2 linked regions of the Lujinxingia vulgaris genome follow. The protein of the gene in region 1 interacts with the protein of each later gene in a pairwise test. Links are inferred from orthologs where the notes say so. Each region holds a gene or a part of one and is shown in the gene's direction. Other genes may lie near its edges.

Evidence for each region.
Region 2: the proteins of pheT (region 1) and secD interact in binary tests that used the Escherichia coli proteins (3 or more experiments, as listed by UniProt). The link is inferred for Lujinxingia vulgaris from one-to-one orthologs.

The regions. Positions count from the first base shown.
Region 1 is NZ_VOSM01000001.1:571,052-578,917, forward strand. Bases 1-3,132 are described here. They hold pheT (phenylalanine--tRNA ligase subunit beta), read left to right. Parts: upstream 1-392; coding sequence 393-2,873; downstream 2,874-3,132. Other genes in these bases: pheS (phenylalanine--tRNA ligase subunit alpha), read left to right, coding at 1-336; FRC98_RS02310 (integration host factor subunit alpha), read left to right, coding at 3,076-3,132. Outside these bases: more of FRC98_RS02310, read left to right, coding at 3,133-3,357; FRC98_RS21220 (MerR family transcriptional regulator), read left to right, coding at 3,408-4,163; RNA polymerase sigma factor RpoD, read left to right, coding at 4,603-6,165; FRC98_RS02325 (serine/threonine protein kinase), read left to right, coding at 6,259-7,383; FRC98_RS02330 (hypothetical protein), read left to right, coding at 7,681-7,866.
Region 2 is NZ_VOSM01000003.1:347,040-354,902, forward strand. What follows is about bases 2,180-5,128. They hold secD (protein translocase subunit SecD), read left to right. Parts: upstream 2,180-2,721; coding sequence 2,722-4,536; downstream 4,537-5,128. Other genes in these bases: yajC (preprotein translocase subunit YajC), read left to right, coding at 2,217-2,570; secF (protein translocase subunit SecF), read left to right, coding at 4,628-5,128. Also shown: tRNA preQ1(34) S-adenosylmethionine ribosyltransferase-isomerase QueA, read left to right, coding at 1-799; tRNA guanosine(34) transglycosylase Tgt, read left to right, coding at 836-1,984; more of secF, read left to right, coding at 5,129-5,818; single-stranded-DNA-specific exonuclease RecJ, read left to right, coding at 6,028-7,782; FRC98_RS08485 (hypothetical protein), read left to right, coding at 7,801-7,863. UniProt on the Escherichia coli protein: Part of the Sec protein translocase complex. Interacts with the SecYEG preprotein conducting channel. SecDF uses the proton motive force (PMF) to complete protein translocation after the ATP-dependent function of SecA.

The DNA.
Region 1 (7,866 bases):
CTGCAGCTCTTCGCCGAGCGTTGCTTCGGGGAGGGCACGCCGATTCGTCTGCGCCCGAGCTTCTTCCCCTTCACCGAGCCCAGCGCCGAGGTCGACGTCGGCTGCATCTTCTGTCGCAGCCAGGGCTGCCGGGTGTGCAGTCACACCGGCTGGCTGGAGATCCTGGGCTCGGGCATGGTCGACCCCAACGTGCTTGAAGCCTCGGGCATCGATCCGCAGCGCTACAGCGGGTTTGCTTTTGGGCTCGGTGTGGAGCGGGTGGCGATGCTCAAGCTGGGCGTCAACGACATCCGGCTCTTCTACGAGAACGATCTTCGCTTTCTGGAGCAGTTCTGAGCAGGGTGCCCTCGTTAAGCGCGCCAACAGACGACTTTTTGAACGACGAGTAGACGATGAAAGTGAGCTTGAACTGGCTCAACCAGTGGGTGGAAATCGAAGATCTGGATGCCGACGAGCTGGCCTCTCGCCTGACGCTGGCCGGCCTGGAGGTCGAAGAGGTCGAGCGCATCGGCGAAGGCCAGGAGAAGATCGTGGTCGGCCGCATCGACGCGATCGAGGAGCACCCCAAAGCCGACCGGCTGGTGGTGTGTAAGGTCGACGCCGGTGAGGGGGAGCTGCGCCAGATCGTATGCGGCGCCAAAAACATGAAGGCCGGCGACTTTGTACCGGTGGCGCTCCCCGGCGCCGAGCCGCCCGGCATCGACTTTGCCATCGGCGCGCGAAAGGTCATGGGCGTTGCCTCGGCCGGGATGTTGTGCAGCGAGGAGGAACTCGACCTCGCCACCGAGAGCGAAGGACTGATGCTCCTCGACCGCAGCCTGCCTGTGGGCAAGCCCATCTTTGAAGCGCTGGGTCTTAAAGACGTGGTGCTGCATATCGGGCTGACGCCCAACCGCCCCGACTGCCTCAGCCACCGCGGTGTGGCGCGTGAGGTCGCCGCGCTCTACGGGCGTACGCTGCGCGCGGAACGCCTGCAGACGAGCGCGCCGGCGTGGGAAGGCGCCGGCGAGTCGATCGAGGGGGCCGCCGCCCTGGAGGTTGTCGATGTGGAGGGATGCCCGCGCTACACCGCGGCGGTGCTTGAGGGCGTCAAAGTCGGCCCGAGCCCCCTGTGGCTTCGCCAGCGCCTGGCTGCGCTGGGGATGCGCAGCGTCAACAACATCGTCGATGTGACCAACTACGTGCTCATGGATTTGGGCCAGCCCCTGCACGCCTTTGACCTCGATAAGCTCGAAGGTCAGCAGGTCGTGGTGCGACGCGCCGCCGCCGGGGAGACGATCGAGGCCATCGATCACAAGACCTATAAGCTCGATGAGGCCGATCTTGTGATCGCCGATGTATCGCGCCCGGTGGCAATCGCCGGCGTGATGGGCGGGGCTGAGAGCGAAGTCACCGAGGCCACCACGCGCATCCTGCTGGAGTGCGCCTACTTCGATCCGCGCTCGGTGCGCGTGACCGCCAAGCGCCACGGGCTGCACTCGGAGTCGAGCCACCGCTATGAGCGCGGCATCGATCCGGGGGCGATCGTCGATAACCTGGGAGAGGCGGTTGCGCTTCTTCTTCAGGCGCAGTCGCACCTTGAGGGCGATGCACCGGTCGTGCGCAGCGGCATTCTGGATGAAGGTCCGGGGGTTGAGGCTACGCCGGCGATCTCCCTTGGAAAAGATCGCGCCAACCAGGTGTTGGGCACCGATATTGAGCCCGCCCAGGTGCTCGCCTACCTCAAGAGTGTGGGCGTAGAACGGGTAGAGGAAGATGACCAGGGCTGGCGCTTCCGCGTGCCGACCTACCGCCCGGACCTCGAGCGCGGGATCGATCTCGTAGAAGAGATCGCGCGTTTGCACGGCTTCGATAAGATCGAAGCGACACTTCCCCGCGCGCTGATGGGGCACGCCCACCAGCTGCAGAAGGACACCGAGCGCGGCACGATCGTCTCGCGCGCCGAGCGCCGTGCGCTGAACTGGGTGCGCGATCTTCTGCTCAGCCAGGGCCTGCGCGAAGCGGTGAACTACAGCTTTATGGGAGAGGGCGATCTTGATCGTCTGCGCTTTGATGAAGACGACTCCCGGCGCCTTGCACCCCGGGTGGCCAATCCGCTAGTGCAGGATCAGGCGTTGATGCGCACCACGCTCATCCCCAGCCTGCTTAACAACCTCAAGGTCAACCGGGCGCAGCGCCGCCAGGATGTGGGGCTCTTTGAGATCGGTCGTCGCTACTTCATGACCGAGGAGCGCCGCACCCTGGGCATTGCCCTGACCGGTCGCAAGCGCACCCACTGGAGCGGTGAGGTGAGCTGGGACTTCTTCGACCTTAAGGGCATGGTCGAGGCGCTGGGGCAGGCGTTTGACGCTGCTGACGCGCAGTGGAGCAAGCCTCAGGTCGATGAACCCTACCTCCACCCGGGGGTGCAGGCGGTGTGGACGGTGGGCAACCAGCCGGTCGCGTTTATCGGGCAGCTGCATCCGGCGGTCGCGTCAAAAGAGGGGAGCGATCAGCCGATCTTTGTGGCCGAGGTCGACCTGGAGGCGTTGATCGAGGAGGGCGCACCGGTGCGCAAGTTCAGCGCGTCGGCTCGCTTCCCGGCGGTGGTGCGTGACTTCGCGCTGGTGGTCGATAATGAGGTGGCCTACGCGAAACTTGAAGACGCGATCGCCTCGCTCTGCGGCAGTGACGCTGGCTTCGGCGAGCTCTTTGAGAGTGTCGCGCTCTTCGACATTTACACCGGCCAGCCGATCCCCGAGGGCAAGCGTAGCCTCGCCATTAAGGTGACCTACCGCGCGCCCGATCGCACGCTGACGGAGGCCGAGATCGAGGCCGCCGACAACGCGCTGCTCGCGGCGGTGGAGTCCCAGACCGGGGCTCGTCTGCGATAAGTCACAAAAATCGTGTTTCCTAAGACGGGGCCTTGTCTTAGACTGGGCCCCGTCTTGTGATTTTGATGTCCCGGGTGGGGATCTTCCGGGAAGTTTTCGCAGCCCTGATCTGAGGGTTGCGTGCTGCGGCCGCGCCGACTACAAACCGGCCCGCTGCCGGAGTGTCTTACGTATCGATGTGAGGAGCTGTAAGAAGATGACGATTACCAAAGCCGATATTGTCGACACCGTCTACGAGAAGGTCGGGATCACCAAACGCGAGGCGTCGGACTACGTCGACACCATCTTCGAGGTGATGAAAGAGACCCTTGAAGATGGCGAGGAGATCAAGGTCAGCGGATTTGGCAAGTTTGAGGTGCGAGAGAAGGGCGAGCGCGTGGGACGTAACCCGCGCACGGGAATTGAGATCGTGATCCCGGAGCGTCGCGTGTTGCGCTTTAAGGTCAGCCAGGTGCTCAAGGATTCGATCAACGGCAAGCGTTGATCGCCGGAGTGTTGTAACGAGCCTTGAGATTCGATTTCGCTGACTACCAGATGAGCACTGAGCCCATGACCCAGACCTCCGAGAAGACCTCGCCGGCGATGATTGAGCTGCCTGAGAAGACCTATTTTAAGATTGGCGAGGTCGCCAAGCTGCTTGACGTGGAGCCTTACGTGCTGCGCTACTGGGAGACGGAGTTCGACACTCTGGAGCCGGAGAAGACCAAGAGCGGTCAGCGGGTCTATCAGCGTCACGACATTGAGCATTTGCTGGAGATCAAAGAGCTTCTCTACGTGGAGATGTTCACGATCGCCGGGGCGCGGCGGCAGCTGGAGCGCGGGGCGTCGGTGCGTCTTTCGGGCTCGGCCAGCGGGCCTGCCGGCAGCGTGGTAAGCGCGGATGAGGAGCTTCTCGAGGAGTTGACTCAGGCGCGCCGCGAGCTCGCCGAGGCGCAGCATGCGCTGCAGGAGGCCCGGGAGTCGCAGGACTTTGAGCAGCAGCGTCTGCTCAAAGCGCATCGCGCGTTGGAGCAAGAGCGCGACGCGCTGGGCGAAGAGCTCGGTGAGGCTCGTGCGCAGCTTGCCGCAACCCCGGTCGGGGACGCTGAAGAGACGCTTCGCCTGGAGCAGGAGGTCGAGGCGCTGCGTGAGGAGCTCGCGCGGGAACGCCGTCGCCACGATGAAGTGGCTGAGGCCGGGCGGCGTATTGCCGAGGAGCGGGAGCAGCGCCGTCGCCGCGTGCTCTCGCAGATGCGACGCGAAGTCGATTCGCTCGCAGTGCTTGCGGACGTCAACCGTTCGCGGCGTTAATCGCCACCTTACGTCCAGGCCGGCTCCCTCCGTGGGGCCGGCGCGTTACCAGTCACATCTTGAGGGGGAAGAAGCGTCCCGGGCTACGCGTTGAGCCGGATGAGGCGCCTCGCTGCGCTCTGCCCCCGGTCTATGAAAAGTTTTCATAGCGGGGTCAACGATCCTCAGCGCTTCGGATGAAGTGGAGTAGCAAACCCCCGATAGGTGAAACGTTGCTCCGCATCGCGGATGCCTCATGTGTCATGGCCGCGGCGGGTAAGTCTTTGCCGTGGCTAGCGAAAGCGCCATCCAAAATCAACATCTGTTGTTGGTATAAGATGTGCATGAGTGTGGAGGGCCGGCTCGGTGTGGAGCGGGTACTCTTCTGAGTCTGTCGAACGCAAGGGCTGCTACCATGACCAATCTCGAACAGGCCTCCAATGCCAGGCGCGGGGACACGATGACCGAAACTGAGGACGACTTCATCGCCCAGCGGCGACAGAAGCGGACAGAACGCAAACGAACCCAGTCGGTCGAAGACTTCCGCGATCTCGATCCGGTGAAGATGTATCTGCGAGGCATCGGCCAGGTCAGCCTTCTGACCCGGGAGGGCGAAGTTGCCGTGGCCAAGGAGATTGAGGCCGGCCGCGAGATTGTCTTCGAGGTGCTGGTGAACACGCCGGCGGCCATCGAGATGATCCTGGCCGTGCCGGATCGTCTTCGCGCCGGGACGGCGAGGGCGCGCGAGGTTTTTGACGAGTACGAGCCCAGTGGCGAGGACAGCGACGCGCCGGTGGCCCCCGAGGTCTTTGAGCGCTTTGATAAGTTGCGGCGCACCTGGCGTGCGCTGGAGCGCAAAGATGCCGAGCTCGCCCGCGCCCGGGAGAAGGGAGAGGCCGAGGCGATCAAAAAGGCCGAGCAGGCCCGCAAGCGCGCGCACACCCGGATGGTGAAAGCGGTGGAGGGCTGTCTGCTCTCGCAGCGCTTTATCCACGAGATCGTCGATAACTTTAAAGGCGCCGTCGATAACATCGACCGCTGTGAGCGTCGCCTTCACCGCTACGCGCAGCGCGCCGGCGTGCGGCGCGAGAAGATGGACGCCTGGCGGGAGCTGTACCGTGCGGGTGAGCGTCCGAACTTTGAGAAAGAGCGCATTCACGCTTCCATCGCCGCCGAGATGGATCAGGCGCTGGAGCAGTCGGTGGCGATCATCGACAGCATCGAGCATGAGCTGGGCATGTCGCAGGATGTCTTGCGCCAGACCGTGCGAGACATCGAGCGTGGCGAGCGCCGCGCTGAGCGCGGCAAGAGCGAGATGATCCGCGCCAACCTGCGCCTGGTCGTCTCCATCGCCAAAAAGTACGTCAACCGCGGCATGCATTTCCTGGATCTTATACAGGAGGGCAACATCGGGCTGATGCGCGCGGTTGAGAAGTTCGAGTACCAGCGCGGTCACAAGTTCTCGACCTATGCCACCTGGTGGATTCGCCAGGCGATCACGCGCGCCATTGCCGACCAGGCGCGCACCATCCGCATCCCGGTGCACCTGATTGAGACGATCAACCGGATTCTGCGCACCTCCCGCCAGCTGGAGCAGGAGCTGGGGCGAGAGCCGGAGGCCGAGGAGATCGCCGAGAAGCTGGAGATGTCGGTTGAGGCGGTGCGCCGCGCGATGAAGATCTCACGTCATCCGGTGAGCCTGGAGACGCCGGTGGGCGACGATGAAGACAGCCAGCTGAGCGACTTCATCGAAGACATTAACTCGCCAAGCCCGATGGATGAGGCGGAGACGCGTAACCTGCGCGAGCAGACCCTGGAGCTTCTGGCGACGCTGACGCCGCGAGAGGAGAAGATCCTGCGTATGCGCTTCGGCATTGGCGAGAAGAGTGACCACACGCTCGAAGAGGTCGGCCAGGACTTCAACCTCACCCGCGAGCGTATCCGTCAGATCGAGGCCAAGGCGCTCGAGAAGCTGCGCGTGCCCAACCGCGCCGACTCGCTTAAGCCCTTCCACGAGAGCTGAGAGATTTTTTGACACCTCCCCACCCTCTGTAACACTTCGGGCAGGAGCTCCCATGGACGGGAGCGCCACCTGAAGTGCACCAGGGAGGGTGTCATGACCAGCCACATTCGCCGCGCGCCCGGCGCGCCGACCTCGCAGCCCCAGGCTACGCTAAGTTACGGCCAGCATTTCGGCCCCTACGTGATCACCGGTTTTGCCGGCAGCGGGGCGACCAGCTACGTCTACAAAGCCAGGCGACGCGACCGCTTTGAGCCGGTGGCTATCAAGGTGCTGCACCCTCATCTGGTCGCCGACGCGACCAAGCGCCTGAAGTTCTATCAGGAAGCGCGCATCATGATGCGCATGCAGCACCCCAACGTGGCGCGTTTTCACGAGATTATTGAAGACGGCGATACGCTGGCTTTCGTGATGGAGTACATCGACGGTCACACCCTGGAGCACTGGCGCGCGCTGCACAGCGAGCAGCTCGATGAGGCGACGCTCGGGTGTGTCTTTGTCGATGTGTTGCGTGGGCTGACCGCCGCGCATCGCCAGGGGGTGGTGCACCGCGATATGAAGCCGGCCAATGTGATGATCGCGCAGATTGAGGGGCGCTACACCGCCAAGATCATCGATTTTGGGGTGGCGCGTTTCATCGAAGATCCGCTCAGCGAGAGCGAGCGCACCAAGATCGTCGGCACCGCCGCCTACATCTCGCCGGAAGAAGTCGTGAACCCGGAAGACGTCTGCCTGGCCAGCGATATCTACAGCCTGGGGGTGATGCTCTATGAGGCGGCCTGTGGCCGGCGTCCCTTTGAGGGGATGGAGGTTCGCGAGCTGATGGAGGCCCACGCGCGTCGCGCGCCGGACCGTCCGCGTCAGCTCAACCCGGGGCTCTCCGGTGGGTTTGAGGCGGTGATTTTGCGCACGCTGGAGAAGCGCCCGGACTCGCGCTTTGGCTCGGCCGCCGAGATGATCGGCGCCATTGAGATGGCTCTGCAGGGGGCCTATGAGCTTGAGCAGGCACCGATGCCCGGCAGCGGGGAGGGGGAGGAGCCGACCGCGGAGTGGACGCGGGTGGCGACCGAAGTTGCGCAGCAGAGCCGACGACGCAGCGTGGGGGCCTGGCTGCGACGCTGCGTGGAGGCGGCCGTCTCGCATCTGAGCTCGGAGCCCTCCCACGACGATCCGGTGCATTTTGCGCGCCGACCGGCAGACGCGGTGATGCCCTTTCGCTGAGCGTGTATGACACGCTGCGACACGTTCTTGACACAGAAGGTCAGATTCGTAAGGTACGCTGGTACGTTTCTGGCGAGCTATAGGATCGGAGCAGGTTGCGCTGCCCGCCAACAACACCCTGGTTGTTGCATGTGTTTCCGCTGATCCCGGCTTTGGCTAAGAATCACGTGTTGGCCTTGTCCTCCTTGGTGGAGGGCTCAGCCGTAGTGTCCGGGCAAGGACGAGTCGCACCCTGAAAGCGCTTGTTTATGACGCGGGCACGCAACGCAACCCGTTTGGTTTGAGGAGAGAGTAGTGATGATGAGCAAGAAGAAGAGCATGTTGCGCAATGGCATCCTGGCCGGTCTGGCCACGATGTTCATGGCGTTTGGTGTGGGCTGTGGCGAAGACGAGCAGGACAGCCAGTGCACTGAAGATCAGGCCTACCTTGTGATCGGGTCGAACCCGGCACAGTGCTACGACACGTGCGAAGTTGTTGCAGGT
Region 2 (7,863 bases), on another replicon or contig:
CGCTGGACAGCTTCAGATGCGCTGCATGACGCGGAGCTCCAAGCCGCTTCGCACCGGTATGACGCTGACGGTTCGCGCCGGTGATGACGCCTTTCCGGTGGAACTTCTGGAGGTGGCGCCCGGCCGCGCGCTCGTCGCCGTGGACTCGTCCGGGAGCGCGCTGGCCTTTCTGGAGCGTTTCGGGCGCATTCCCCTTCCTCCTTATATCGAACAGCGCCGTCGAGAGTCCGAGGTCGATGTGGCCATCGACGACAGCGTGCGCTACCAGACGGTGCTTGCCAGTGAGCCCGGCGCGGTGGCCGCGCCGACGGCGGGACTTCACTTCTCTGAAGTTTTACTTGAAGGACTGGAGGCTCGCGGCGTGGAGCGCGCTACGCTTACGCTGACCGTGGGGCCCGGCACCTTTAAACCGGTGACCAGCGATACGCTCGATGAGCACCCCATGCATGCCGAGGCCTACCGAATCCCCGAGGGGCTTAAAGCAAAGGTTGAGGGTTGCAAGGCGCGCGGTGGCCGTGTGATCGCCGTGGGCACCACCTCCGCGCGCGCTCTGGAGGCCGAAGCCCGCCGCGAGGAGCCCCTTCTGCCCGGGTGGCGACAGACCGATATCTTTTTGCGCCCGGGCGACTCGTTGCGGCTCTGCGATGGTCTGATCACCAACTTCCATCTCCCCCGCTCTACGCTGCTCGCGCTGGTGACGGCCTTTGTCGGCTATCCGGCGGTGCGACGCATCTACAACGAGGCGGTCGCCGGCGGATATCGATTCTACAGCTACGGCGACAGCTCTCTGCTGCTCTGATCCCCCCTGCCCGCTCGGGCTGAAAGGACCCCATTTATGACGTCGATCGCCAACAGTGTACGTTGCGAGACTTTTTCATTCAGGGAGGTGGCGCGAGACGGCGCGGCACGCGCCGGCGAGTTGCAGCTGACCCACGGCACGGTCCAGACGCCGATTTTTATGCCGGTGGGCACCGTGGGCACGGTCAAAGCGATGCGCCCCGATGAGCTCGCCAGCCAGGTGGAGGCTCAGATCATTCTGGGCAACACCTACCACCTCTACCTTCGGCCGGGCCTCGACGTGGTGCGCGCCCACGGGGGGCTCCATAAGATGATGGGCTGGGACCGGCCGATCCTTACCGACTCGGGGGGCTACCAGGTCTTCAGCCTTAAAGATCTGCGCAAGATCCGCGAGGAAGGCGTGGAGTTTCAGGATCATATCTCCGGGTCCTACCACCTCTTTACGCCGGAGAAGGTCATCGAGATCCAGGAGACCCTGGGGAGCGATATCATGATGGCTTTTGACGAGTGTCCGCCTGCCGGCGCCGATGAGCACTACATGCGCGAGTCGATGGCGCGCACCACCCGCTGGGAGAAGCGCTGCCTGGAGGCGCGCACGCGAACCGACTGCGCGCTCTTTGGTATCGGCCAGGGAGGCACCAGCGAGAAGCTACGGCGCGAGCACCTCGAAGAGCTCGGGCCCCTTCCCTTTGAGGGCATGGCCATCGGAGGCCTGAGCGTGGGTGAGGAAACCCAGGCGATGTACGACACCGTCGAGTTCACCACGCCGATGATGCCCGATGAGAAGCCTAAATATCTGATGGGCGTCGGAAAGCCCGAAGACCTGGTGGAGTGCATCGCGCGCGGCATCGATATGTTCGACTGTGTGATCCCCACCCGCAACGCCCGCAACGGCCAGTGCTTCACCAGCCGCGGGGTCGTCGTGGTGCGAAACGCGGTACATAAAGAAGATCTGCGCCCGCTGGACCCAGATTGCGACTGCTACACCTGCCGAAACTTCACGCGCGCCTACCTGCGTCACCTCCTCAAGAGCGGAGAGATGCTCGGGCCGCAGCTCTGCACCCTGCACAATCTGCGCTACTTTTTGACGCTGGTCGGGCAGGCCCGCGAGGCGATCGTCGAGGGTCGTTTTGAGGCCTTCCGCAAGCGCTTCCATGAACTGCAGGCCGAGGGAGGCTCGCGCTGAAGGCGGCGTAAACGCCCCGGCCTGCGCACCCGACGCCGCGCCAGAGCCTGCGCCGGCGCGCGCTTGACCCGCCCCCGGAAGGCTGCTAATTCACAGCGTCCTTGCGAGCCGGAGAAAATGCCCTTTTGCTGCTGCCGGGAAATAAAACCCTCGCTGCGCCGGGCTATGGCCTCGCCAGCGAATCTGGCTCGAACCTTTCATCTCTCTCTGCGGTCTGGAGACCTCGCCAATCATGCAAAGCCCCCAACTCGTGATACTCGCACAGGCGGCCGGTGCGCCGAACCCGATGATGAACCTGGTCTTTATCGGCCTGATGGTGCTGATTTTCTGGTTCATCGTGCTCCGCCCCCAGGCCAAAGAGGCCAAAGCCCACCGCGATTTTGTCTCGGGGTTGAAGGCCGGCGATGAGGTCATCTCCGCCGGCGGGCTCTACGGCAAGGTGGTGAGCATCGACGGCGCCATCGCCCATGTGGAGCTGACCCGGGGCACCAAGGTTCGCTTCGACCGCAATAAGTTGCACCCGATCCCGGGTAGCGCCGTGACCGTTGGCGACCCCGAGCCCGAACAGAAGAAGAAAGACGACTGATTTGGCGGCGTCGCCTGACGCCTGCCCCAAGAATGTGTCCGGGCCCTCTACGATGCGGGGTCCGGCTCGCGAATTGACGACAGAGCGCGCTTTGCCGCCCGGGCCAGGATGGCCCGGCGCTGGCCGCGCGCTCGAACGGAGTTTCGGTTTTATGAAGAGCTCACTGTACCGCTGGGGAGTTGTTGTCGTGGCCTTTCTGGTCGCGCTCTACGTGCTGACCCCCACGATCATCGACTGGTCCGATGGCAAACTCGACGGCGCCCCGGGAAGCACCGATGGCGTCGCCTCGATGTTCCTGGAGACCAATGAAGCTACCGGCCAGGTGACCTGGGAGGGCATCCAGCCCCTGACGCTGGGCCTCGACCTCCAGGGCGGGCTGCTTCTGCAGTACCACGTCTATGTCGACCGCGCCGTCCAGGACCGCCTCACGCGTATGGCCTCCGACCTCGAAGAGCGTCTGGCTCAGGAGAAGGAAGGCATTGAGGTGGAGGCCAATCACCCCCCGGGTGAGACCTACATCGATGTCACGCTGGGAGAGTCGGCCGACAAGGATCTCTTCACCGAAGAGTTCATGGGCTTCTTCCCCAGCATGCTGCTGACCGACACGGGCAGCAACACGATGCGCCTGGAGATGGACCCGAACTACATCGACGAGACCAAAGATTTCGCGGTGACCCAGGCCATCGAGACCATCCGCTCGCGTATTGACGCGCTGGGTGTGGCCGAGCCTTCCATCACCCGCCAGGGCATGAGCGACATCGTCATTCAGCTCCCGGGCATCCAGGAAGAGAACATCGAGCGCGCCAAGGAGCTCATCGGTCAGACCGCGCAGCTTCGCTTCCAGATGGTCGACGACGATGGCACCAACCAGTACTTCGGCCAGTTCCGCGGCCAGCTCCCCGCGGGCTTTGCGCTTCGCAGCATCGACGGCGGCTACTTCTCGGTGACTCACCAGAGCAAGGACGCGCTCAAGGAGTTCTTCGCCGGCCGCGCTCCCGACGACCGCGCCATCGGCTACCAGTTCCACCCGGTCTACATCGACCGCGAGAACGGCGTCATCGATGAGCAGCAGTCCTACTGGAAGACCTACCTGGTCTACCGCGAGGCGGAGCTGACCGGCGACTACATCCAGGATGCCCGCGTGGCGGTCGACCAGCAGTTCAACCGCCCCTACGTCTCGCTGAACTTCGACGCCAAGGGCGCCGAGCTCTTCGGGAACACCACCACCGAGTACACCGGCCAGCGTTTCGCCATCATGATGGACGACGAGGTCAACAGCGCTCCGGTGATCAACGAGCCGATCCTCGGCGGTCGCGCCCAGATCACGCTCGGCTCGATGCAGTCCTACTCCGAGATTCAGCAGGAGGCGCAGGATCTCGTCATCGCGCTTCGCCACGGTGCGCTCCCCGCGCCGATCGAGCGCCAGTTTGAGACGATCGTCGGCCCGACCCTCGGTCAGGACTCGATTGACTCCTCGATGCGCGCTTTGATGGTGGGCAGCATCCTGGTCATCCTCTTTATGCTCATCTACTACCGCCGCAGCGGCTTCATCTCGACGATCGCGCTGACGCTCAACCTGGTGCTGATCATGGCCGGCCTGGCCGCCATCGGCGCCACGCTGACCCTTCCGGGCATCGCCGGCATCATTCTGACCGTCGGTATGGCCGTCGACGCCAACGTCATCATCTACGAGCGTATTCGCGAGGAGCTGGTGGTGCGTAAGAAACCCATTCGGGTGGCGGTCAAGGAGGGCTTTGATCTGGCCTTCTCGGCGGTTCTCGATGCCAACATCACCACCGGTATCGCCGCGCTGGTTCTGTTGCAGTACGGCACCGGCCCGATTCGCGGTTTTGCTATCACCCTGCTCATCGGGATCGTCTCGACGCTCTTCACCGCCGTCTACGTGACGCGCATCCTCTTTGACGACTGGATGGCGCATAGCAAGAAAGACACGCTGAGCATCTGAGCGAGACCCCTAATTACCCGAACGCGCGAACGCGTCGCCGGCCGGTCATCACGACTCGCCGGCGGCGCCCTCGAATAGCAGTGAGATACTCATGAAGATGTTGCAAATTTACCCCTACGATGCGCAGAACGACATCATCGGGAAGCGCAAAATCACCGGGATCGTGTCGATCATTCTCATGATCGCGAGCCTGGTGCTGCTGGTCACCGTCGGCCCCAAATGGGGCATCGACTTTCGCGGCGGCACCGAGCTGATCATCAAGGTCGACCCCAGCGTCACCGACGATGAGGTGCGTGACGCCGCCGCCAGCATCGGGCTGACTGACGCCTCGGTGCAGCGTTACGGTGCCGAGAGCGAGGGTCGCTTTATGATCCAGACCCAGGAAGTCTCGGTGGTCGATGAGGTCAAGGTCGAAGAGATCCGCAACGCGATGGAAGCGCTGGGCGACCTCGACGCCGCGCTCTGGAACGATGAGCAGCCCGACCGCATGGACCTTCGCTTCAGCGCCCAGAAAGACACCGCGCAGATCGAGGAGGCCATCCTGGCCACCGGCCTCTCGCAGGTGACGGTGCAGACTGCCGGTCAGGCCGAAGAGGCCTTCTACACGGTGCGCTTCCAGGACCTTCAGAACATTATTCGCGAAGGGTTCGCGGCGGCGTTCGGCGAAAAATTCACCGAAGCCGGCGGCCTGGAGCGCCTGGAGACGGTCGGCCCGCGCGCCGGTGAGCAGCTGCGTAACAGCGGTCTGGTCTCGATCATCGTCGCCCTGCTGGCGATCCTCGTCTACATCTGGTTCCGCTTTGACATCCGCTACTCCCCGGGCGCGGTCGGCGCGCTGGCGCACGACGTGACGATTGCCCTGGGCATGTTCGTTTTGCTGCAGATCGAGATCAGCCTGCCGATCATCGCCGCCGTACTCACCATCATCGGTTATTCGCTCAACGACACCATCGTGCTCTTTGACCGCATCCGCGAAGACCTCGACAGCGCCGGCACCAAGCCCCTGATCGAGGTCGTCAACGACGCGATGAATGAGACGCTCAGCCGTACCCTGATCACCTCGCTGACCACGCTGCTGGCGGTCACCATGATCGCGATTATCGGCACCGGCCTGATTCAGGATTTCGCCGTCGCGCTGATCATCGGCATCGTCGTCGGTACCTACTCCTCGATCTTCATCGCCGCGCCTTTGATGGTGCGCATGGACGGCTACCTCAAGGAGCGTCGCAAGGCTCAGGCGCTGCTCGATAAGGCCGACGCCGACCAGGGTGCCAGCGTGTGAACGCAGCCCTGACGCGTTGACGCAAGACGCTTAAGAGCCCCGCGGCGCCCGCCGCGGGGCTCTTTTTTTGAGCAGTAGGCCGCCCCCTCTCCTCTGCGCGGTGAATGACGTTGGGGGGAAACTTTGTTAGGCTCACCGTCGCCCGGCGCGCCCTTTTGACGAACGACCCCGCGCGCCCTTGTATTGCGCCAGACGCAGGCCCAACGACCATGGAACAGACCTCCCCCGAATGGGTTGTAACCCGAGCTCAAGACGTCAGCGCCGAGACGCTGGCCGGAGAGCTTGGCGTGCACCCGCTGACCGCACGCATTCTCTTGCAGCGCGGCATTGGCGACGTCGACCAGGCCGCGCGCTTCTTGAACCCCTCGCTCAAACAGATGGCCGACCCTTTTGGCATGAAGGGCATGGAAGAGGCCGTCGTCGAGGTGCTCACCGCCATCGATCGGGGTGAACGCATCATGATCCACGGCGACTACGACGTCGACGGGGTCTGCAGCGTCGCCCTGCTCTACCAGTTTCTGCGCCAGCTCGGCGCCCAGGTCGAGTACACCATCCCCCAGCGCGATCAGGACGGCTACGGGCTCAACGCGCGCAGCGTGCGCCGCTTTGCCGAGGCGGGTATCTCGCTGATCATCACGACCGACTGCGGCGTCTCCAACGTCGAGGAGATTCGGCTGGCCCGGGAGCTGGGCTTGCGCGTGGTGGTGGTCGATCACCACACCGTGCCGCCGGTGCTTCCGCCGGCCAACGCGATTCTGAACCCCCTGCAGCCCGGCTGCGGCTTCGCCTTCAAACAGCTCGCTGCGGTGGGGGTGACCTTCTGCCTTGTGGTGGCGCTGCGCTCGACCCTTCGCGACCACGGGGTATTTCGTCACATCCCGGAGCCGGACGTGCGCGAGTACCTGGATCTCGTGGCGCTGGGCACGGTGGCCGACGTGGTGCCGCTGGTGGATCTCAACCGCATCTTTGTGCGCCACGGCCTCGACGTGCTGGGCGGGCGACGACGCGCCGGGATCTCGGCCTTGATGGAGCGCGCCCGCGTCGACCAGGGGCCGATCTCTCCGCAGACGATCAGCTTTCGGCTGGCCCCGCGTCTTAACGCTGCCGGTCGCATGGGCGACGCCTCGATCTGCGTGGAGCTTCTGACCACCGAGAGCTACGCCCGCGCCATCGCCCTGGCCCGCGAGCTTGAGAGCCAGAACAAGGCCCGCCAGGGCCTGGAGCGGGAGCTTCTGGAGCTTGCGATTCCCGAGGCCGAGCGCGAGGTGGCGCTGGGCCGCCAGATGCTCGTTGTGGCCGGACGGGGCTGGCACCGCGGGGTGCTGGGCATTGTCGCCAGCCGCCTGGTGGAGCGTTTTCACCGGCCGGTGGCCATGGTGGGCATCGACGAGGAAGGTGTGGGCAAAGGGAGCGTGCGCAGCATCGACGGCATCAACGTCATCGAGGTGCTGCGCTTCTCCGAAGACCTGCTCGAGACCTTTGGCGGGCACACCGCCGCGGCCGGCCTCTCGCTGCTGGAGAAAAACGTCGAAGCCCTGCGCGAGCGCCTCGACGAGGGCCTCTGCCGGGGGCTGGAGGGGCGAGTGCTGCCGCAGCGCCGCCTGGACATCGACTGCGAGGTCTGCCTGGGGGAGCTCGATGAGCGTTTCGGGCGAGATCTGAGGCGGCTGGGCCCCTTCGGGACGGGAAACCGGGAGCCGGTGCTGCTCTGCCGCCAGAGCCAGGCCTCGCATGTGCGGGTGGTCGGCAACAACCATCTCAAGGCGAAGTTTCGGGGCGGCGGAAATGCCATCGACGGCATCGGGTTCTCTATGGCAGAGGAGGCGGCGCTGCTCAACGTGCCCGTCGCCGTCGCCTTCGTTCCCCGCTTCGCGACCTTCCGCGGGCGCACTCGCCTGGAGATGCATATCCGCGGTCTGCGCCGCGCCGATGAGCGCTGCCCCGACCGCGTGCTCACGCCCTGAATCAACCCCCGGTCCCCTATGCCACGCTACCGACGCCCCATCCGCCGGCGCGCGCTGAATATGCGCGCGGCCGCGATTCAG